3 regions of the Maridesulfovibrio frigidus DSM 17176 genome follow, and region 1 is predicted to be linked to each of the others. Evidence: predicted binding sites of a transcription regulator. Region 1 holds the regulator's gene; each other region holds the start of a gene.
What was found. Region 1 encodes sigma-54, which starts transcription at its own class of promoters, with help from an activator protein. Its sites were predicted from a motif close to CTGGCACGGNNNNTGCTT; they were not measured.
Positions count from the first base shown of each region.

Region 1 (7,807 bases):
TGAAGCCGAAAAGAACTACGCCAAATACGAAAGTAGCGTAAGCTTTACGCAGTCTCAGAGCTAAAAGCCCACCAAGACTGGCGGCGATCCATAAATAAGACCATTGCATCTCCACAGAAGTGACAACGCCACCCCATTTGTGAAAAAATATACGAAGTACATAATGAAGGATGACCGTACTTGTCCAGAAAAAAAGCCACGATGTTGTCAATGTTCTTAAAATAGATCGCGCAACTAGCTTCTGAGGCAGATTATCACCCACTTCTCCCTTCCTCGCCCAGTTCAATAAATCGTTATAACCACGGTTATGCCACTGCCTCAGGCCGTACTCGAGCCATGCTCCGAGCTTAGCCAAAGGAAGACAGGCCAGCAAAATAACCATAATCTGCGGAGCCTCGGTAAAACCAAATGAAGTGGTCAACGCTAGAGCTGCGACAGTTGAAGCTAGAATATGAGGGGGAATATATGTTCCGGCAGGTATGTTATCCAGCCAGAATAATTCAAAAAAAACAGCAATCTTTAAACTTGTTGCATAGTCTCCAGTAAAAACACCCCAGATAAAACCAACAACAAGCGGCCTTTCAAGAAGTCCGATATTTATTGAAAATCTGAACAGACAAAAAACTGCAAAAAAAAACCGATCACCGCAGTCCATACGGGGAAAGGTAGAGCGAAAGCTTGCAATAGGTTCATGAGAACCTCACTTGCACGGGATCATTTGGTACGCATCTAAAGTCTAATTCTATCCCTTTACCTTTGAAATAATGTAAACAAGATTCGTCATCAGAACTTAGGGCGACACTTGGAGAAATTTGTTTTTTACCAGGGCCATAATGAATGTTGCCTATATTGACTGAGCTAAATTTAAATCCAGCCTCAAAGGCTTTGCGAACATCTTCGCATGAAGAAAAAAGAATAATCGTGTTTCCAGCACTGGAGCAGCCACCGAGCGACATGACCGTCTCTGACAGGTCTTCAACTGTTGAAAACGAACACGTAATAGAATGAGGAATTGCAAGTGACATTATTTGTTGCTGTAAAGCATCACCAGCCACAGCATCATTAGCAACAACGATATGCTTAGCATGAGTATACGGCAGCCATGTTTCAATGATCTGCCCATGCACAAGTCTATTATCTATTCTGACCCAAACCATGCTTAACCCTTTGAAGTTCGTTTTCGAAGCATTTCACCAGCAACAACAATACCCTTAACGCCTGCTCTGCTTATTTCTTCGGCCATTATCTGCAGAGATTCAGTGCGTTTCTGGAGAGCCTTTAAGAGCATTGGCAGACTCACGCCGGTGATAACTTCCATATCATCACTTTTAAGAAGTGAAAGACTTAAATTGGTAGGCGTACCACCGAACATATCTGTAAGAATTAAAATACCGGCACCGGTATTAACTTTGGAAATATTTTTTTTGAGCTCTTTAACAGCAACATCTATCTCTTTGGTACCATCGACGCTAAGAGGCAACACGTTATCCTGAGGACCAACAATCAACTCGGCGGCCTCGATTAGTGCCTTGCCGAAGTTTCCATGAGTTAAAATCACTATTCCGACTTTATTTGCTTCCGTGTCCATTGATATTCCTAATATTAACGTCCGCAACTAAAGTACGGCCTTATTCTAAATTTATATGCTTATGTTCAAGATTTGCAGAGTACCCACTATTCTTGAGTGTGGCAAATATGCGTTCGGCCACTGCAACCGACCTATGACGACCGCCAGTGCAGCCGACAGCTATTGTCAGTCGATATCTTCCCTCTTCTGCGTATAGAGGAAGAATATACTGAAGGAAATCTAAATATTTCTCAATAAAAATAGATCCTGTCTTTGACCCTAACACGTAATCAGAAATGGCTTTATCTTTGCCAGACAAGGGTCTGAGTTCCTTTTCAAAGTAAGGATTAGGTAAGAATCTTAAGTCCATAACCATGTCCGCTTCCGTCGGAACATCGTGTTTAAACCCAAAAGAAATAACATTAACTCTAAGACCGGAAGCACCTTCAGTAAGCTCAGACCACTTTTCCTGAATGCGGCGTCTGAGATCATGAATCGAGTAAGTGGTAGTGTCAATTACTAAGTCGGAAGCTTTGCGAAGAGGTTCAAGAAGTGCCTTCTCCTCTTCAAGAGCCTGCTCAAGACCAAGTTCTCTTGATTCGAGAGGATGAGGCCTGCGAGTGGTGGCGTAACGCCTGACTAATTCCGGCAATCTTGCTTCAAGAAAAATGAGACTCGGACAAACTCCGCCTGAACCTAGTTCCATACAGGTGGACTGCCATTCACCAACGAAATCTTGTTGCCGTAAATCCATACCAAGTACAAGTCCTCGATAATCGTCATCCTTTCCTGTAAAAAGCTGAACGAGCCTAGGCAACATACTTGCCGGAAGCCCGTCAACGCAGAAAAAACGTAAATCTTCGAAAACTTTTAAAACAGTAGATTTACCTGCACCAGATAAACCACTGACAACTATAACGGGAAATGCGCCATCTCTATCCACCTAATCCCCCTCCACTACGGCCTCATTAAGTAAGATTGAGCAGACCAAGCAATTCTTGCTGGTCCTTCGCGCCCTTGAATGCATCTCTGAATGCTTCATCTTTTAGTTGTCGGGATATCTGAGCAAGAACTTTTAAATGAGTTCCTGTCCCTTGCTCGGGGGCCAGAACCATAAAGAATATGTGACAAGGCAGCATATCGAGGGCTTCGTAGTCAATTCCACGACCACTTCTACCAACAACCACAACTATCTCATCTAAACACTCTAATTTACCGTGGGGGATGGCAATGCCATCCCCTATACCGGTAGTTCCGAGTTTTTCGCGACTCATGAGGACCTGGAGAGCTTCTTCGACATCAACCTCAAGCCCTTTGGCTTTAAGAGTTGAAACCATTTCTCTCAGAACTCCGCTCTTATCAGAGCTAGCGAGTTCATAAACAACAAGTCCCTTATCCAAATTATCATTTATTATCATCAGTTAGTATCCTGGATCAATCAATCCAAAATCGCCATTATTGCGACGGTAAATAACATTTATAGCTTCGGTATCAGCATTTCTAAAGACGAGGAACTCACTAGTAAGAGTCTGAAGCTGCATTGCGGCTTCGTCTACAGACATAGGCTTTGGCACAAAGTGATCAGTCTCAACAATAGTAGGTTCGTTATTCTCTTCTTCTGGCTCAGGGTAACTAAGAACGTCCATACGAGCAGGAGCTGTGTCCCTACGCCTGTGACTTCTCATCTTTTCGCGCATGCGTCTAAGCTGCACTTCAAGCTTATCAAGAACCAAATCCACGGTAGAGTACATATCTTCAGAGGCTTCGTAGGCCGAGATATGAATGTTATCAGTGCTTAAGACCACTTCCGCAACGTGCCGAAACTTATCTACTGACAAATTTACCTGAATATCAGTATTGTCCGGGTTTGTTATAAACTTATCAAGCTTACCAAACTTAGCGTTAGCGTATTCCTTCAAGTGGTCAGAAGCGTCAAAGTTCTTAAAGGTAAATGCAACATTCATACGGAACTCCTTGAATAAAGGGTGAATATGCTCTCTACTGAACTGCTAGAATACTTTTTTCCTCTTCGATGAGGACAGAATTCCCATTGCAGTCCGGTACTTAGCTACAGTCCTTCTGGCGATGTTGACCTCAAGTTTGTCCTTGAGCGTCTCGGCAATTTTTTCATCACTCAGAGGTTTTTTACTGTTTTCATCGCCGATCAACTGTTTGATCAGAGCCTTAACCGATTCGGACCCGACCTGAGAACCATCATCAAGTCCGAGTGCACTATTAAAGAAAAATTTAAGTTCATAAATCCCATGTGGAGTCGAAACATACTTACTGGTAGTTATTCGACTAACTGTTGATTCATGCATTTCAATATCTTCTGCCACCTCTTTGAGAATAAGCGGTTTAAGCTTGGTGACACCACTTTGAAAGAACCCCCGCTGAAACCTTACAATGGAATCCAAAACCTTATAAAGTGTACGCTGCCTCTGATAAAGACTCTTCATAAGCCACTGTGCAGATCTCATCTTATCCTGAAAATACTCTTTATCTTCACCCTTGGTTGACGCCAGAGTCTCTACATAAAAAGAATTCATCTGCAACTTTGGAAGACCGTCCTCGTTTAAGACTATAACAAAGTCTCCATCATATTCATACACATATGCATCCGGACTGACATAGAAAGAATCTCCCCCTGAAAAGCTTGCCCCTGGTAGAGGATCAAGAGTCTGCATCAGATCAAGATAACTCTTCAGGTCCTCCATACTGAGCTTAAACTTTCTTGCGAGAGGCTTATACCTTTTCTTCTCCAGATCTTCCAAATGATCTTTGACAAGAGAAACCAGTATAGGATCATCATCAAGCTTCAAAACCTCAAGCTGAATCAGTAAACATTCCTGAGGAGTACGAGCTGCCACTCCGAGAGGATCAAATCTTTGTATTCGAGAAAGAACATTTTCGACATCTTCGATTTGAGCGTAACAGGTTTCGCAAATTTCATCCAACCCTATCCGCAAATATCCGCCTGCACTGAGATTACCTAAGATACACTCACCAATGACCACTTCCTTCTCAGTAAAATCAGAAAGACACATCTGCCATGCGAGGTGTCCCTCGAGAGAAGTCTGCTTTGTTAGTCTAGCCTCAAAAGACATCCCCTCTTCCTGAGATTCAGACTCGCGAGTGCCTGCCTGCTTGGAAGTACTCGAAAACTCACCGAGATAATTCTCCCAGTCAGCATCACGTGAAATTTCTGCTTCTTCAGCAGTGGCAGTGCCGGATTCAGCATCCGCACTGTCTGTGCGTTCAACAGCTTCGGCTTCTTCCAGTATCGGATTTTCAAGAAGCTCCTGCTGAACAGTATCGAGCAGCTCCAATCTGGAAAGCTGCAACAACTTAATAGCCTGCTGCAACTGAGGTGTCATCACCAGTTGCTGCGAAAGCTTGAGTTGTTGTCTAAGTTCCAGTCCCATAATTCTGTGCCACCCTATGATACAATTAAAAGTATCTTTTAAACTTTTTAAACCGCTGAATAACGTTCGCTCAACAAATCTTTAAAAAAAATATTATTTAATTGGATTTGTTCTTGATTAAAGTATGCCACACTCCAGAAACCCATGCAAGAAATAGTACAGATTTATCCGTAATTTCAGGATATTTTAATCTTATGCAATGTACATGAAAAAACTGTACCAATGTTCGGGCTTGCTGTAAATCAGCAAACCCAAATTTTATGAATCGTGAGTATATTTATAAAAAAATAGGGAGAAAATATGGAGAAGATAAGAGAGAAAAAAGGGAGGCAAAAAACATGAAAAAGCTAAGCTGGACGGAGTGATCAGAGACTAAAACTATCCCCTAGATACAGCCTGCGAGCTTTCGTATTTTTAACGATATTTTCAGGTGCACCATTAAGAATAACACGCCCTTCGTATACCAAATAGGCTCGATCACAAATGGATAAGGTTTCGCGCACGTTGTGATCGGAGATCAAAATACCGAGCCCCATATCTTTGAGGGAGGAGATTATGTCCTGAATTTCAATAACGGCAATAGGGTCGATACCCGCGAAAGGCTCATCAAGCAAAATAAATTTGGGGTCATTAATCAAAGCTCGAGCAATTTCAAGCCTGCGACGTTCACCACCGGAAAGATAAAGCGCTGTCTGGTCTGCAAGGCGCAATATGCCAAGCTGATCTAGAAGCTCATCTGCTCTGTTGCCGATTTGTTTACCGGATAATCCAGTATGCTCGATAATTATTTCAAGATTTTTGCGAACAGAAAGTTTCTTGAAAATTGAGCTTTCCTGCGGAAGATAACTAATGCCGTGTCTTGCTCTTTCATGCAAAGGCCAGCGCGTAATCTGATTCTTATTGAGGTACACATCACCGGAAGTGGGCTTCACAACACCGACAAGCATATAGAAAGTGGTAGTCTTCCCTGCTCCGTTAGGACCAAGTAGACCAACAACTTCACCTTCTTTAACATTAAGGCTGATACCACGGACAACTTCTTTCTGCCCGTAGTTCTTAACTAGCTTGGTGGCTATTATCGAAGACATATAATTCCTGTAGAATTGAACATTAAATTACTATGGAGAGACATTATTAGGTGTATAGAAAATAGCCTCTACAGGCTTATTACCACCGACAACTTCTGAACGGTTATCTTTGAGATAGAACTTAATAAGTTCGCCCTGCACAAGATTAGGACCATCCTTAAGCTTCGCGTTACCTTCCATATATATGATAGAATCAGCTACAACATAGGTAAGCGTATCACATGAACCCTTGCGGTTATTCATTACAACCTTAACCCTGCCGTTAGCCACAATTTTTTTAATTTTATCCTGAGTATCTTTAAGAGAATCTCCACCAGCTCTAAGGTGTGCTGTAAGAGTATCAGAAGTGAGAGTAACTTCAAGACGGACAACCTTTACGTCGCCGGAAAAAGTAATGCGGTTCTTATTCTCACTGAAAGTCATTTTCTTAGAAGTAATCTTGATAGGCACATCGTCTGAAGCGCCCGCCACGCGTGCCTTCTTGGGTTTATCTTTTTTAGCTTTATCAGGAGCTACAATCGTCAAATATGCTTTGTATACATACCCGATAATCTTAGCCTCGCCCCCGGAAGTTGCGCCACCTTTATAAATCGGAAACCACTTCCCTTGAACTGGACCTACAAGCACAGCCTGCCCTACTTCCAGCTTATCCACTATAAGGGATTTTGCATTGGGCTGAGACCTTACATTAAGTACAGCCTCAGAATACATCGTACTGGTTACGATAGGAGCATTAAGAACATCTTCCATAGCTTCATCCATAGAGGCTAAAGCAGTAGCACGCTCTTGAAGTTCGACATCCTTCTTTTCAGCGGCAGCGGCAATATCAGCTTTGCGGGTATCTATTCCCGCCATTTTTTTCTCTTCTAAATTTTTAGGGTAGGCAGCTAAAAACGGCCCCCATGCATATCCCCAAACAGGTGTACCTTTCTTAACTATCGTATCAATACGATAGAGAGCGTACATTCCGCCTTTCTCTTTGCCTACCTGCGCTCTATGCCCGGGATTAAGAACCCCGACAGCTTTAGAACTTGCAACAGGCTTCTGAATTACGCTCACCTTACGGACAGCATACCGCACTCTTGCATCTTTAGATTTAAGATCTACAGAGCTTTTCTTTACAAAACCGAGTGCATCACTTTCAGCAGTAACAGGCTTATCAGCCTTGAAAATTGCATACCAATCGCCGCGCAAAAAGCCGACTTTTATCTTACTACCTTCATCCAAAGTTCCGGCAACAGCCGATTTCGATGATCGCTTAGCACGGTAATCAAGTTTACTGCCAATATACCTAACATCACCCCAGTCAACGACAGAATTACCCTGCGCAGCTGAAATTACTATTTTCTTTGAGATATATCCTACCGGTTTTTCAGACAAATCTGACGAAGCAGGATAAACTCCGAACCAGCCGCCTTTTTCCTTGCCAACTAAAAAGCTTTCACCCGGAGATAAAACCCATATAACAGGAGCTTTAAGCGAAGCGCTTTCTCTGACATTCGCGATAGATTTAGTGTTTTTGAGATTTGCTTTATCGTCGCAATAGGCAGCAGAGCTTAAAGAAATAGAAACAAGGAAAAGCGCTACACCGAAAAGTGCAGGTGCAATAGATGCAGAGAAACTGCGAAACAAGGAGTCTTTATCAAATATACTAATCAAATGTATGCTCGCTTCTATTGTGGCATTACCACCATATTCGGTGCTATCAGGGCTTCCATACCGTCTTC
Region 1 covers NZ_JONL01000001.1:4,276-12,082, forward strand. Annotated here, with positions in the region: gene BR06_RS0100030 (PTS sugar transporter subunit IIC) at 1-655, opposite strand, end outside; gene BR06_RS0100035 (PTS sugar transporter subunit IIB) at 690-1,157, opposite strand; gene BR06_RS0100040 (PTS sugar transporter subunit IIA) at 1,160-1,588, opposite strand; gene rapZ (RNase adapter RapZ) at 1,629-2,510, opposite strand; gene BR06_RS0100050 (PTS sugar transporter subunit IIA) at 2,536-2,985, opposite strand; gene hpf (ribosome hibernation-promoting factor, HPF/YfiA family) at 2,989-3,531, opposite strand; gene rpoN (RNA polymerase factor sigma-54) at 3,577-4,992, opposite strand; gene lptB (LPS export ABC transporter ATP-binding protein) at 5,358-6,080, opposite strand; gene BR06_RS0100075 (LptA/OstA family protein) at 6,111-7,739, opposite strand; gene lptC (LPS export ABC transporter periplasmic protein LptC) at 7,754-7,807, opposite strand, start outside.

Region 2 (7,807 bases), on a different contig from region 1:
TTTCTTCTGGTTCGTCACGATCTTTGCGATCGAGTAGAAGATTCAGAATTGATTCGAGCAGACGGAGTCCGCCTTTGTAGCCTACAGTCGGGAAGTACTGATGTCCCTGACGATCAAGGATCGGGAATCCCCAACGGAGGAATGGAATATCTTCGTCACGGGCAACATACTTTCCGTATGAGTTTCCGATGAGGAGATCGACAGGCTCATTCTTGATCCACTGGTGGAGCTGGAATAGGTCGCCTTTCGCTTTAACATTAACTTCACCCGGCATATCGGCAGTGATTTCTCTGATGCGTTTCTCGAATGCTTTACCCGGTGTTCCTGTGATGACATGAACTGGGATCATGTCGATGGAACGAAGGAATTCACACATGGAGATGAGCTGATCTGGATCACCGAAGATAGCTACCTTTTTGCCGTAGAAGTACTGGTGCATGTCGGAGATAAGGTCGACAAGCTGACCGCGTTCGTTAGCAATTGAATCTGGAACACTTACGCCTGCTACGGTGCGGAGAACGTCTACGAAACGGTCAGTTGCAGCGAGTCCGAAAGGCATGTCCAGAACGGTGCAAGGTACTTTGCACTTAGAGTCGAGCCAGCGTGCTGCGTCTGCGGAACACCATTCGCCTAGTGCGAGAGTTCCGGTTGCGCCGCCTGTGTCCTTAAGCTCTTTCATTGTTACGCCGCCTTCAGGGAACATCTTGTATTCGCCGGTCAGGGGTGAATCAAGCACTCCTGAAGTATCGGGGAACAAAGTTATTTTGATGTCCATCATTGAGGCTAAACGTTTAATTTCTTTCATGTCAGAAGGTTCAACCCAGCCCGGAATAATATTAACTTTTCCGTTCTTTGGTGTGCCTGGAGTTGCAAGCTGAGCCATGGCTTTAACCATGTTGCTGAACCCTGTGACGTGTGAACCAACGTAACTTGGAGTTGGTGCTCCGATGACGAATTTACCTTCAGGTATTTTCCCGTCTTTCTGAGCTTTATGTGCAATCTGCTTGAGGTCATCACCAATTGTTTCTGAGAGACAAGTGGTGTGAACTGCGATTACTTCAGGTTCGTAAACGGTGAAGATGTTTTCAATCGCCTGTAGCAGGTTTGCCTGTCCTCCGAATACTGATGCGCCTTCTGTGAAGGAACTGGTCGAGGCTGAAACCGGTTCTTTATAGTGTCTTGTTAAAGCTGATCTATGGTAAGCACAGCAACCCTGTGAACCATGGCTGTGCGGCAAACATCCGTGGATGCCGAGAGCTGCATACATGGCTCCGATTGGCTGACAAGTCTTGGCCGGATTGATCATCAGGGCCTTGCGTTCACTAACTTCTGTGGGGGTGTGTCTGAGTAACATTTTCTATTCTCTCCTATTATTCCCACACGAACGTAGCGGTGAGTTCGGGGTTCTCCTGCCAAGGAGCTTTCATGTAGCTCCAAACCTTGCTGTTAACCAAGCGGTCCATTTCATGATAGAAATTAACTGCTCCTTTGAATCCTGCGTATGGTCCGCCGGAGTCATAACTGTGGAGCTGCTTCATAGGAACACCCAGCTTCTGGATTGAGTATTTTTCTTTAATACCCGCACAGAAAACATCAGGTTTCAATATTTCAACAAGTTTTTCGGCTTCGTACTGGTTCAGGTCATCGATAATGATGGATCCGTTATCCATATCTCTGTTTAGTCCGTCATACTCTTTGAACTTGAATCCGGCAGCTTCGAGAGCTTTCACTTCGTCTGAAGTTTTACGCGGGTTGTAGAGTTTCTCGTCTGCTTCAATTGTGAGTTCTTCTATATTACGGGAATCTGAGTCTACTTTTAAACTTGGAATGACTTCACGGCCTTCATAATCATCGCGATGAGCGAATTCGTAACCGGCGGAGATAGTTTTCATACCCATTTCAGCGAACAGATCCTGATAGTGATGTGCACGGGATCCACCGACGTAGATCATTGCTGTCTTGCCTTCGGTGCGAGTGCGGACTTCAGCAGAGATTGCTTCAACTTCAGGCATTTCTTCTGCGATAACGTCGTTTATTTTTTTGATGAGAGCTTCGTCTCCGAAGTATTCACCAATTTTGCGTAGTGACTTGGCGGTACTTTTTGCGCCGATGAAGTTTACTTTGATCCATGGAATGCCGTACTTAGTTTCAAGCATATCTGCGACGTAGTTGATGGAGCGGTGACACATTACGCAGCTGAGGTCCGCATGCTGAGCGGATGCAAACTGGTCGTATGTGGAGTTACCGGAGAAAGTGGATATGTTTGATATTCCACATTTCTTAAGGATGCGGTCGATTTCGAAACCGTCACCACCAATGTTATATTCACCGAGAAGGTTGATTTTGTAGTCGCCTTCTTTAGGTGTAGTGTTTTCACCAACGAGGTGAGTAAAAACCTGATTGTTTGCTATATGGTGACCAGCTGACTGAGAAACTCCCTTGTAACCTTCACAGGAGAATGCAAATACGTTGCAATCTTCATATTCAGCAGACATTTTTCTTGCTACAGCGTGAATGTCATCACCGATTAAACCAACCGGGCAGGTTGCGAAAATACAGATACCTTTAGGGTGGAACAGGTCGTAAGCTTCTCTGATTGCAGCTTCTAGTTTCTTTTCTCCACCGAAGATGATGTCCTGATCCTGCATATCTGTTGTAAGGCAGTATGGGATGTAATTATCGCCGTCAGGGCCTGCATCTGTCTGGTTACGTCTAGTCAGCCATGCATAAAAACTACATCCTACAGGACCGTGAACGATGTTTAGGATGTCACGGGTCGGTCCCATGATAACGCCCTTACAACCTGCATAAGTACAACCACGCATGGTGATAATGCCGGGAATGGTACGAACGTTTGCTACGATTTCAGAAGAGGCTGCTTCGCCCCCTGATGCTTCATTGATCATTATCTGCTTGGCGCGTTTTCTAGCCACCTTCGGAGGATACTTCGAGAGTATCTCTTCCTTGATATCGGTGGGATTCCACTGCACCATTTTCTTAGTTTTAGTCATTTTCCTAATCTCCTTGGTGCTTAAACGATGGAACTTTCGCCTGTTTCGGCTGTTCTTACACGGACCGCATCTCCGAGAGATGTTACAAATATTTTTCCGTCGCCGGGTTTGCCAGTTTGGTTAGCTTTGATGATGGTTTCGACAACTTCGTCGACTGCATTGTCCGGCACTACGACTGTCAAAATACGTTTAGGGTAAAGTTTCCCTTTTTCGCCGAGCATTGCTGCAGCTTCTTCATATCCGCTTTCAGCTCCTTCAAGAAGAGCTGTGTTTACGAATCCTTTTCCTCGTCCCTGAGCTTCGTGTGCGAAGAAGGCATCTACGCCTGCTTCGTCTAAAGCTGCTTTGGTGCGGTTCATCATGTTCATCCGCACTACTGCGACTATTTCCTTCATTACGCGTCTCCCTCTGTGGCTCCTTCTTTTACGCCGGAGCTGATAGTGTAGACATCGCCAACTTCTGAAACAAAGATCTTACCGTCTCCGAAAGCTCCTTTGGTTCCTGATCTTGCAGCGTCCATGATGGTGTCGATTACAAAGTCTTTGTCGACAGCCTTAACTACACTCATGAGCATAGTTTTAGGGATTTCGTCGTAAGTCACTTCGCCGATTTTGATGCCGCGCTGTTTACCGCGGCCAGCTACTGAATATTTTGTGACGGCTGGAAATCCATTGTCCATGAGGGCTGCTAGGACGTCGTCTGCTTTTTCGGGTCTTACAATTGCTCTTACCATGATCATAATCTTGTTCTCCTATTCTGGGTTGTGAGTAGAGTTATACAGAGTGGGACTTAAGCTACTTCCATCAAACCAAAGTCGAGGAGAAGCTGTTCGAGTTCTTCAATTTCAAGGGGCTTTGGAACAACAAACATTGTGTTGTCATCGATTGCTTTTGCGAGGCCGCGGTAGGCATCAGCCTGCGGAACCTGATCATTCCATTCGATGACAGTTTTACGATTGATTTCTGCGCGCTGTACGTCATTATCGCGAGGTACAAAGTAGATCATCTGTGTGCCGATTTTCTTGGCAAGTTCTTCGATCATCTCTTTTTCGTTGTCTACATTACGGGAGTTACAGATAAGACCACCAAGGCGGACGCTACCTGACTGTGCGTATTTCATGATACCTTTACAGATGTTGTTAGCTGCATACATGGCCATCATTTCACCGGAAACAACGATGTAAATTTCTTCTGCTTTACCGTCACGGATAGGCATTGCGAATCCACCACAAACAACATCACCTAGTACGTCGTAGAATGCGTAGTCGAGTGCTTCAGATTCTTCATATGCGCCGAGGTTTTCGAGCATATTAATGGAAGTGATGATACCGCGACCAGCACAACCAACTCCTGGCTCAGGACCACCGGACTCAACACACCATGTGTCGCCGTAACCGGGCTTGCGGATATCATCGAGTTCTACGTCTTCACCTTCTTCACGAAGAGTATCGAGAACTGATTTCTGAGCTAGGCCACCGAGTAGGAGGCGGGTGGAGTCTGCTTTAGGGTCACAGCCAACTACCATTACTTTTTTTCCCATGGTTGCTAAACCAGCTACTGTGTTCTGAGTAGTTGTGGACTTGCCGATTCCGCCTTTTCCGTAAATTGCTACCTTTCTCATTTTTTTCATGACTGCTCCTCCAAGGGGTTATTTTTAGGTTTAAATTTTCGTTGATGCTGACTCTCATAAGGCAATACGCGTGCCAAACTTGATTTATGATATTAAGTGTCTGAAATGTATATGTTTGTGTGTAGAAATACACTTTGTAAGGAATCTACACAAAACGTAGGAACCTACACAAATCACATACGAAAATGTATCTTCCTACAAAAGTGTGTTTTTTAAGTTGAGGCGGGAGTCTTTCAGTAAGTGTTGTTATTTAAGCATGATATAGGATGAGATGGACTTGGCATCGTACGTGCTTAGTAAGTGTATCTACTAAACTACAAGGAGCCAGCCATGTTGATAGATACAACACTAAGAGAAGGCGCACAGTTGTTCGGTGCTTACTTTAATATAGATACTCGCAAGCGCATTGTTTCAGGGCTTATGGCTCTAGGTGTGGATGAGATAGAACTTGGATGGGTTGGACAGGATGATTTGCTTGAACTCGCCGAGTATGCCCGTTCATTAAAAGGGAATGCAAAGCTCAGCGTATGGAGCCCCTGCCGTGAAGCGGACATTATTAAAGTTTCCATGCTCCCGATTGATCGTATCAATATAGGTGTTCCCGTTTCAGACCTTCATATAGAGAAGAGGCTGAGCACTGATCGTGATGGATTGCTGAAGAAGCTGACTCATACTGTAAAGGTCGCACTAGATAACGGCATCGAATATGTCTCTATCGGTCTTGAAGATCTATCAAGGGCCGATGAAGGTTTTGCACTGACAGTAGCTTTGCTCGCGAAAATTTCAGGAGCATCACGGGTTCGTCTTGCAGATTCACTTGGCCAGCTTACTCCAAAAACTACTGAACATTTGGTGCAGCTGTTCAGCAGCCAGATCAACATCGATTTTGCGGTCCATTGTCATGACGATTTCGGCATGGCGACAGGGAATGCTGTAACTGCTCTTGCTTCGGGCGCAAAATATGTAGACGTCAGTGTGCTGGGGATCGGAGAGCGGGCCGGCATTGCTGCTACTGAAGAACTAGTTGCATACCTTGCTCTCAAAAATGATAGCCATAAATATTCTACGGAAGCGTTAATGGATCTCTGCAGCTTCGTATCAAACGCAGCTGGAGTTCCTATTGCGCGCACAAAAGCCGTTGTTGGTACCGATATTTTTGCGTGTGAATCTGGTTTGCACGCCCATGCATTAAGCAAATCACCCGAATTATTCGAACCATATAATCCAGAGCGTGTGGGCAAAACCCGCAAGCTGGCAGTTGGAGGTAAGAGCGGTAGAGCTGCGGTCGTTTCGGCATTAAGCGATTGCGGTTTGGACTCGTTCATCCGGGATATTTCCGGGCGAGATCTTTCCGCCCTTACACAAGCTGTAAGGAAACTATCATGTGAACTTGAGCGTCCGCTTACCAAGGGGGAGCTGTTGAATCTGACTCAGTCAGAAAATTAAAGAGAAATGGTAATACCTGATGTAGGCGTCAGATTGTCCTAATAATTAGTCGCGGGCGGCGGCTTCTATTTTTCGAGTGTATTAAAGCTGTTTTTTGATTACAGCGACCTGTGGAACTGGGTGCAGGCAAACTTTGGAGGATCCATATGACCTTATTCAAAAGAGTTCTACTTGCCCTTTTATGGATTTGTTTAACCTCTCAAGCGGTAAGTGCTGCAAGTCTTACCGTTGGTTGCGCTGCAAATTTCACAGGAGCTATGAAACAACTTGCTGTGATGTATGAAAAGGAAACAGGTAATGAAATCCTTTGCTCTTTCGGCTCAACAGGAATGCTCTATGGACAGATTACCAACGGCGCTCCTTATGATTTATTTTTTGCGGCCGATGAAAAACGCCCGGATCTTTTATATACTTCCGGCCTAGCTGAAAAGCCGTTGTTGTATGCAACAGGAAAGGCGGTTCTCTGGTCTTCCGATAAAGGGCTGGCAGAGGCTCTTGATTGGAAGGAAGCGGTTCTTTCATCTAAGATAGAACATGTTGCTATTTCTAATCCTAAGACAGCCCCATACGGATCTGCTGCTCAGGAAGCACTGATTAAGGTCGGTCTTCTTGATAAACTTACACCCAAGCTGGTGTTCGGGAAAAGTGTCGGAGTTGCGTTTCAGTTTGCATATTCCGGTTCCGCAGAGGCCGGATTTATTGCTCTTTCGCAGGCTCTGTCGGGTAAAGGTATGGAAGGTAAATATTGGGCTATTCCCGAAGCTGGTAAGGTTAAGCAGTCCGTGGCCATTATTAAATCAGGTAAAGTTTCTGAGTCCGGCGCATTCTTGGCATGGATGAAAACTCCCTCCGTCCGCGAGGTTATAAAGGAGTATGGCTATGAGTAATATGGACTTGTCATCTTTATGGGTGACCGTAAAACTTGCCTTAGTGGTGACTCCGATACTTCTAGTTATATGTTTACCGCTTGCGCACAGTCTTGCGCGCGGAAATATGCCGGGTAAACGCTTCATTGAAGCGGCCTGTAATCTTCCTATGGTTTTACCACCAACCGTGCTCGGCTTTATATTGCTTTTTGTTCTTGGGCCGCAGTCGTTTATCGGTGGAACATGGAAATCATTGACGGGTTCAAGTCTGACTTTTTCTTTTAGCGGGCTGGTATTCGGCTCCATTCTATATAGTTTACCTTTCGGAATCCTTCCCATGCGGGCGGCCTTTGAAAAGGTTGATCCGGGAATAATAGAAGCTTCCCGAGCTTTAGGGATGAATCCGTTTCAGACATTTATATATGTCACGCTACCTAATGTTGTGGGCGGAATAACTGCCTCAGCGGCCCTTATTTTCGCACATACTGTGGGAGAGTTCGGGGTAGCTCTTATGATCGGAGGCTCTATTCCAGGCTCAACACGCGTTGTTTCCATAGCCATTTTTGAACATACAGAAACCCTCGATTATGGTGCGGCAGGTATGCTTTCGCTTACTCTTCTTGTTATCAGCTATGGAGCTTTGCTGCTCATAGGCAGGCAGAACGGTGGGCATCCTCTGTCTGTTTCACCAAATACAAATTGCAGACAGGTTTATGCTGAAAAACATTCAAAATGCTACCGCAAAAAAGGGCCGCTAAGCCTTAGCGCTTAGCTGGTTTTAAATATTTATTTAGATAGGCTTCCTACGGAATCGTCTGTGTTTTTTACTTGTTACAAGTGGAGATTGATATGAAT
Region 2 covers NZ_JONL01000005.1:25,995-33,801, reverse strand. Annotated here, with positions in the region: gene nifK (nitrogenase molybdenum-iron protein subunit beta) at 1-1,354, opposite strand, end outside; gene nifD (nitrogenase molybdenum-iron protein alpha chain) at 1,371-3,011, opposite strand; gene BR06_RS0110850 (P-II family nitrogen regulator) at 3,032-3,406, opposite strand; gene BR06_RS0110845 (P-II family nitrogen regulator) at 3,406-3,753, opposite strand; gene nifH (nitrogenase iron protein) at 3,801-4,631, opposite strand; gene BR06_RS0110835 (LeuA family protein) at 4,971-6,086, shown strand; gene modA (molybdate ABC transporter substrate-binding protein) at 6,233-6,973, shown strand; gene modB (molybdate ABC transporter permease subunit) at 6,966-7,724, shown strand; gene BR06_RS0110820 (hypothetical protein) at 7,802-7,807, shown strand, end outside.
Region 2: a site for sigma-54 is predicted at 4,700-4,717, ahead of nifH (nitrogenase iron protein). Genes of this name have one in related genera too.

Region 3 (7,807 bases), on a different contig from region 1:
GCATCATAACTTTCTTTAACGCTCCAACCGTGCTCATCGAGTAATCGCCCCTTTGCGCGACCTTATCAGTGGAATAAATAAAGATCTGTTCCGCTTCGGTTAATCCTGAAAGTTTATAGGCATAACCCCCGCTAGCTATCGCAAGGGTTATTAAGAAAACACAGATGTTTCGAGACGTAATCACGAGCATTCCCCTGATATAAAGAAAATTAGTAATGCAATTTCAATCAACCACGAACAATTGAGGCGGAAAAATCTTCGGGAGAAATTCACCTCCCGAAGATCCATAATCAGGCATTTTAGTATCAATAGTACTATTTTACTGGAATGAACCCTGTGTCAGCAGCAAGAGTCTGACCTGCGGGGCTCATCATGTAGTCGATAAGAGCTTTTGCTTCACCGGTTGGTTCGCCGGGAGTGTAGATATTAAGACCGCGGGCGATTGGGTAGGATTTATCTTTTGCAGTAGCAACTGATGCGGCAACACCCTGAACTTCAATACCTTTCAGCTCTTTATTCAAGTATGCAAGACCGACATAACCAATTGCTTTTTTATTTTTAGAAACAGCCTGTGCAACAGCGCCGTTTGAAGCCTGAAGAAGCGCCCCAGGAAATACACGGTGCTTTTTGCCGTCTTTCTTCATGACTTTGCTCTTCCAGCAATCGTAAGTTCCAGATGAAGTGTCACGAGAGATTACAACTATCTGAGAGTCATCGCCGCCAACTTCTTTCCAGTTTTTAATTTTGCCGGTATAAATTCCGAAGAGCTGATCTTTGCTGAGCCCTGAAACGGGGTTGTTCGGATTAACAACAGGAACGATGCAATCAAGAGCTACAATAAACTGGACAGGAGCGCGTCCATTGTCTGTCGCTTTCTGAATTTCAGCAGGTTTCATGTCACGTGACATCATTGCGATATCGGTAGTGCCATCGATTAAAGCTTTTGCTCCGTTACTTGATCCGCCACCAGAGATAGAGATCGAAGTAGATGGATTAGCTAACATGAAAGTTTCAGCTGATTTCTGCATTAACGGAAGAACAGTTGTTGAACCTTTGACTTGTACTGATCCAGCAAATGCTGATCCTGTAAACGCCATAACCATAATAGAAACTAAGGCGATAATTCTAGATTTCATTTTCCTTCCTCCAAATTTAAATTTTTTGCTGACACGTTGTTACCTAGTCAGTTTTCTTTGTCGTTGAAGAAGGGTCTATACGAGCTTAGTTACAAACTTGTTACGGCCAAGAGAAAGGTACGTGACATCACACTGGCATATTCATTGCTTTACATTCTCTAATTATACTAAAATTAGACGGAGATATTCCTGTGAAGCGAAAGTATGCTATAATCGGCGCGGGTCCAACGGGTCTCGGAGCTGCTAGACGGCTGATGGAACTAGGCGAAAAAGACTTCATTATTCTGGAAAAAAATTCCTATGCAGGTGGACTTGCGTCTAGTTTTACCGACGAGAAGGGGTTCACATGGGACATTGGCGGACATGTAGTCTTTTCCCATTACGAATATTATGACGATCTTCTTGCTGAAATTCTTATGGATGAATATCTGGAACACCTTCGTGAATCATGGGTGCGTTCCGTCAAAACGTGGGTTCCTTACCCTTTCCAAAATAATATAAGACACTTACCTAACCAGATTAAATGGAAATGTGTGCGAGGACTTCTTCCCGGAGTTCGCTCGGAAGACACTCCTGCAAACTTTTACGAGTGGATTAACAATACCTTCGGTGCGGGAATCGCAAAATATTTCATGCTGCCATATAACTATAAAGTATGGGCGACTTACCCTGAAATGATGTCATTTTCGTGGATTGGTGAGCGTGTAAGCGTTGTTGATCTTAAAACAGTGCTCAAAAACATTATTCTCGAGCAGGATCACCTGTCTTGGGGCCCTAACAATAAATTTAGATTCCCTCTTAAGGGCGGTACAGGTTCAATTTATAAGAAGTTGGCAGAGACAATCAGCAGCAATATTTTATACAATACTTGCGTTTCATCCATTGACCATAAGAATAAAATTCTCACTGATGCCCAAGGCAATACTTATGAATATGAATATTTGTTGTCCACTGCACCTGTAGATATTCTAGTTAAACAATGGCTGAACAAACCATCTGAAGACCTCATCAATGCAGCAAATATGCTAAAACATAACAGCGTAGTAGTTGCAGGAATAGGGCTATCGACCTCTAAAGAAGACACCCGTTGCTGGATGTACTTCCCTGATGATGACAGTCCATTTTACCGTGTGACAAACTTTCACAACTACTCACCGAATAATACACCTGTTTCAGGTGTTGGACGTGCGCTTATGTGCGAAGTTTCATATTCTAATCATAAAAAAATTAACCATGATCAGGTGCTTAGCGAAGTTGAAGATGGCCTCGTAAACACTACAATGATCACTGAAGAAGATAGAAAAGATATAATTTCCCGCTGGTCCATAAATGTGGATTACGGTTACCCTATCCCTTGCCTGCAACGCGATGAAGCGTTACAGATTCTGCAACCTGCTCTTGAATCCATGTCCATATTTTCCAGAGGCCGCTTCGGTGGCTGGAAATATGAAGTTTCAAACATGGACCATTCTGTAATGCAGGGCGTAGAATGGGCTGAAAGAATGATAAACGGTAAGCCCGAAACCACATACAGGATAAGTTAATCACATGACCATATCTGCCGCCACTTTCGAACAAAGGCGGGAAAGAGTCCGCAAACGTCTAAAAGACCGTGGACTCCCTCCTCTATTGGTAAATTTTGCTGCAAACCGTTATTATCTCAGCGGATTTGAACTTCATGACCCGCAATGCAACGAAACCGCTGGATGGGTTATCATTTGCCCTGACGGAAAAGATTTCCTTCTTACAGACCCAAGGTACTTAGACGCAGCACGCAGATTATGGAACGAAGAAGATATTTTTATCTATTCCGGACGCAAGTTCGATGCGCTCAAAAATTTCTTTAAATCTAATTCTATTTCTGCGCTGGCCTACGATCCTAAGTCTATTAATATTTTCGAGCACGAAAAACTAAACGAACTTTGCGAGCTTAAGCCTGTTTCAGGTTTGGTTGAACAACTTCGTCTTATTAAAGATGCTGATGAAATTGAGCTGATGGAAAAATCCTGCGCTCTTAATCATAAAGTATATGAGCTGATAGAGCCTAAACTTCAGGAAGGTCGCACTGAAGCTGAAATTTCATGGGAACTTGAACAGCTTTTCCGCAACAACGGTGCTTCTGAGCTATCATTTCCTTCCATTGTAGGCGTCGGCCCCAATGCCGCACTGCCGCATGCAATTCCCGGAGACACAAAACTTCGTGAAGGCGAGCTTGTTCTCATTGATATGGGTTGCAGACTTGGCGATTACTGTTCGGACCAGACCAGAACATTCTATATTGGCGACAAGCCTTCTGATCGTTTTTTAACTGTACGTGATCAAGTTCAGGAAGCACAAATGGCGGCAATCCGAGTATTGCGACCCGGCCTTCCAATTAAGCACGCATACCACACAGCAAAAGCGGTCTTTGAAAAGTATGAAGTAGAACAGTATTTCACCCATTCTCTAGGACACGGCATCGGCCTTGAAACACACGAACAGCCGAGCGTCAGCCCTATTGCAACAGGTGAACTCAAACCAGGTATGGTTATCACCATCGAGCCGGGATTGTATTACCCAGATTGGGGTGGAATACGCTGGGAATACATGGTTCTCATCACAGAAGATGGCTACAAAATAATGTAATTTCCGCAGGGTTCCCCGGAACCCTGCTTTTGATACAAGTCCTAAACCTCATAATATTCTTCAAGATTAAAATATGGCCCGTAAAAAAAGAAAACCACGCCCGCGTCCACTACCCGCTCCACCTGAATTTTCCAGCCGCGTTTATGTTCAGATAGCGCCGGCGGATATTGCTATATTCAGATTCCTGCTTGAAGCAATGGACAACCTTTCCATGTTTACAGTTGCTGATAGATTCAAAGGAGTACTGATGCTACGCTATAGCCCCCATCAGGAAAGAGAATTCAACGAATTTATGGACAGCATTAAGGATGAAATTAACATCAAATTCATCCCTACCCCGTCCACGACAGCCTGATTTAACTTCCCCTTTCTACGCCCTAACTCCTCCTGAAACTCTTTCTACATCACAATATGAATATAAATTCATATTTGTTGACAATATGAATATGAATTATTATTCATTAAAAAAGCTAATTTTATGAACCTGTTCATAAAAGTCACACGGACTACCGGAGAAAATCCAATGGTTAGAGATCCCATTCAAAGGCGAAGTAAAGAAAAGAAGCGCAAAATAATCGTTGCCGGCATGAAACGGTTTTCAGAAAAAGGATTCCACAAAACTGGTATCGCTGAAATTACAGAAGAGGCTGGAGTTTCGGTGGGATCATTCTACGGTTATTTTGAAGACAAAAAAGATCTACTTATTCAGGTTGCGCAGGCATACGGCAGCAGCATAATAAGAGGGATCTACGGAAGGATCTCAGAAGAAGCCCCTTTGTCTGGATCAAGCCATGAAATAGTTAAACATATGGTAGATTCTGCAATTCAAGCGCATACACTTTCAACAGAATTACATAGAGAAATGCTGGCCCTCAAAAACCGCGAACCGGAAATGGCCAAACTAGATAAGAGCATCACAGACTCATTTCAGACAGGAGTTGAAGCAATACTTGAAAATTGCGGAGATAGAATAAAAGTAAAAGACATAGAGATTGCTTCAAAGCTTGTGACAAGGACTATTGAAGAAACTATGCACAGCTGTTTTTTAGAACATTCCGATGTACCTAATGACAAAATATTTGATGAATTAGTTGAGATGTGTACGGGCTATTTATTTAAATCTACTGATCGGAATGAGATGAAGATTCAGAATGGTTAGATTGAGCAAAGTGATTAGGATGAATAGGGTCAGTAGAAAGGTTGCCCTTATCGACAAGGTCGGAATTAAGACAATCATAAGTGCAATTCATCTTTTTACAATCTTCGATTTCACAATATGAGTGTCGTGCTTCATTAACTATTTTCTTAAATGCCCCATCTTTTTTCATTTCAATTAACGTTATTGCCACCTTTTCAGCGAGGGCGGCATGTTTCTTATGCATATAAGCGTAAATTTTCGTCTCTTTTAGTTTTCCGACTTCTTTAATTCCATGAAAATCAGGATGTTTTAGCACCAGACGCTTCCCTTCAAGCCCCCCAGAAATGGCATATTCGATATACCCCTTGGCAAGCATTTTAAAAAGGTTGGGTTCAGAACTTTGGCGAATAATATTTTCGGGCTTTAAAGTTTTACCCAAAAAACTCTCCGCATATTTTTTACCACTTACAAAACCAACCTTAGAGCCGACTAGCTGTTCCCAATTAACAATTTTAACATCAGCATTCTTGGAAAAAACCGCAAGATAAATGGATAAAAGATCGCATTCTATACGTACTAGATTTGGATACTGCCCTCCGCTCACTTCGTGAAAATTATAAACGCGGTGAAGTTCTCCATCAAGAGCACCGGAATTAGACATAAGCAAAGACCTTGGGCTAGGGTAGCTTTTAGCATCAAATTCTACCCCATTTCTCTTAAAAGCTTCCTTAAGAAGAGGATAAATAACGCGCGATTGATAAGTCGAAAGAGGTGAACCAGAGGCAAAAACAACTTCACCCTGAGCAACGGCAGTGCTGCACAAGGTAAAAATAAAAACTATTATAAATGAATAAATGAAATGATGCATAATAAAATCCCATATAAAAACAAAGAAATCTTGCAAGAGATGCATAATATAAAATATATTTCTATTGCTATTACAAATCTACCACTCTGACATCATTAGTATCAATTTCTACTCCAAGAAAAGATCCACCAACAGCAGCAAATCTCTGTGCCGAATCCGTAGCTAAAAAAGAAACTTGCCCTTTATCCTTATCAGTGTTGCAAATTTTAGCTTCACTTAAAATATTTTCCACGGTCCTCGCTGTAGTCTCAGCAGAATCAACAAGTCTTATTGCGCTTCCTGCTACATTTGAAATTGCCTTCCTAAGCACGGGAAAATGAGTACAGCCAAGTACAAGAGTATCCGGCCCCACTTCACCGAAAGCGGCAAACAAAGGTTCCAAATAGCGAGCAACAATAGCTTCTACCAATTCACCTTCAACCCAACCTTCTTCCGCAAGGCCCACAAATAATGGACAAGGATAAGCAATTATCTCAGCGTCAGGATGCATACTACATATTGTCCGCTGATACGCTCCACCATTTACGGTGCTTTCAGTCGCAATGACGGCTATTTTACCATTGATGGTAGTTGCGCACGCAGCCTCTGCGCCGGGCTTAACAACACCAACTACCGGAAGCGGACCATACTCAGCAGCCAAAGCGTCTATTGAAACGGCAGATGCTGTATTACAAGCAACAACAAGCATTTTTATGCCTTCGCGAACAAGTGCCCCGCCGGCTTGCAAGGCATATTTGGTCACAGATTCCGGGCTTTTAGTTCCATATGGAACCCGTGCTGTATCACCAAGATACAAGAAATTTTCATTAGGTAACAGTTCACGCAGAGCTCGAAGCACAGTTAGCCCGCCAACGCCGGAATCGAACACCCCTATAGGTAAACTACTCGTACAAACTGACAATGTTAATACTCCCGAATCTTCAATTTTTACCAGCCAAAAATATATACTAAGTATCTAGTCTGTAACTCTACAATTAGTAAAGTAGGCGTACACCGTTCACTGTTTTATAGAGCAGTAGTCACAATTTAATGGTCTAGTATTCTACCCAATTTGTTCTGAATAAAAATTAGTCTAATACTAAAATACCACCATTGCTATTATTGACATAACAAAAAGAGTATTCAAGTATGTTAAGGCGTTTTAAATGAAGGAAAAGTTCAAAATTAAATAAGCAAGTGACTCAAACTTGAGGAAAAAAGATTCCCATGAAAACACAAAGCATGACTTATTACGGAGTCGGCCCTAGAATAATGAGGCCAACAGCTATCTATGGTATAATAGCCATATTACTGACAATTTTTTCTCCAAAACTGTTTCTAATGAATTTTATGCCGAGTGCGGTCTTCCATATAATAGGTGGGATTTTTCTGGGATTCGGAATCGCATTTCTTTACATATCAAGCAAAGCTATGAAAATAGCCGTTTCGAAAGGTAAACTCGAGACAACAGGAACTTTTGCCTTGGTCAGAAACCCGCTCTATTTTGGGTGGATGTTTTTCATTTTTACAGGAATCGCAATTGTGTCGCAGGCGTGGTTGATCTTCGGAATGCCCGCATTAGCGTATTTTAGATTTAACAAATTAATCTCACAGGAAGAAGACGCGCTGGAAGAAGCTTACGGAGAAGAATACATCACATACAAAAAAAACGTCCCTTTGATCATACCACGCTGTAAAGATATTTTTTAGAGATTAAGCTTGAGAAGCTCGTGGATTTTATGCCTCAACTGAGGCGGAGATTTATGACCCTCATGTTTTGCCCAATGAACTTTTAAATGAACCATCATTTTTATTTATATTGACGTTTTGTTTATCTTTTTCATGTCTGAAATTTATTTCCCAGTTATCGGGGGCAACTCCCTTCTTCATTTGAACGCAAAACAAATCACGCGGCAACGTACCCTCTTCTAAGCGAATGACATCTAAGAGCTCATATCCCTTTGACAAGTTATTCACTTTTGCTTGATCAAAAAAATGTATAACAAATCCTCCAATCTCATAAATATCATCAGACAAATGTTTTCCTGCTCTGAAATGCTT
Region 3 covers NZ_JONL01000008.1:96,835-104,641, reverse strand. Annotated here, with positions in the region: gene BR06_RS0115355 (PstS family phosphate ABC transporter substrate-binding protein) at 315-1,136, opposite strand; gene BR06_RS0115350 (protoporphyrinogen/coproporphyrinogen oxidase) at 1,328-2,680, shown strand; gene BR06_RS0115345 (M24 family metallopeptidase) at 2,685-3,761, shown strand; gene BR06_RS0115340 (DUF4911 domain-containing protein) at 3,835-4,116, shown strand; gene BR06_RS19870 (TetR/AcrR family transcriptional regulator) at 4,285-4,920, shown strand; gene BR06_RS0115330 (substrate-binding periplasmic protein) at 4,883-5,767, opposite strand; gene murI (glutamate racemase) at 5,838-6,668, opposite strand; gene BR06_RS0115320 (methyltransferase family protein) at 6,974-7,456, shown strand; gene BR06_RS0115315 (class I SAM-dependent methyltransferase) at 7,517-7,807, opposite strand, start outside.
Region 3: a site for sigma-54 is predicted at 1,269-1,286, ahead of BR06_RS0115350 (protoporphyrinogen/coproporphyrinogen oxidase). Genes of this name have one in related genera too.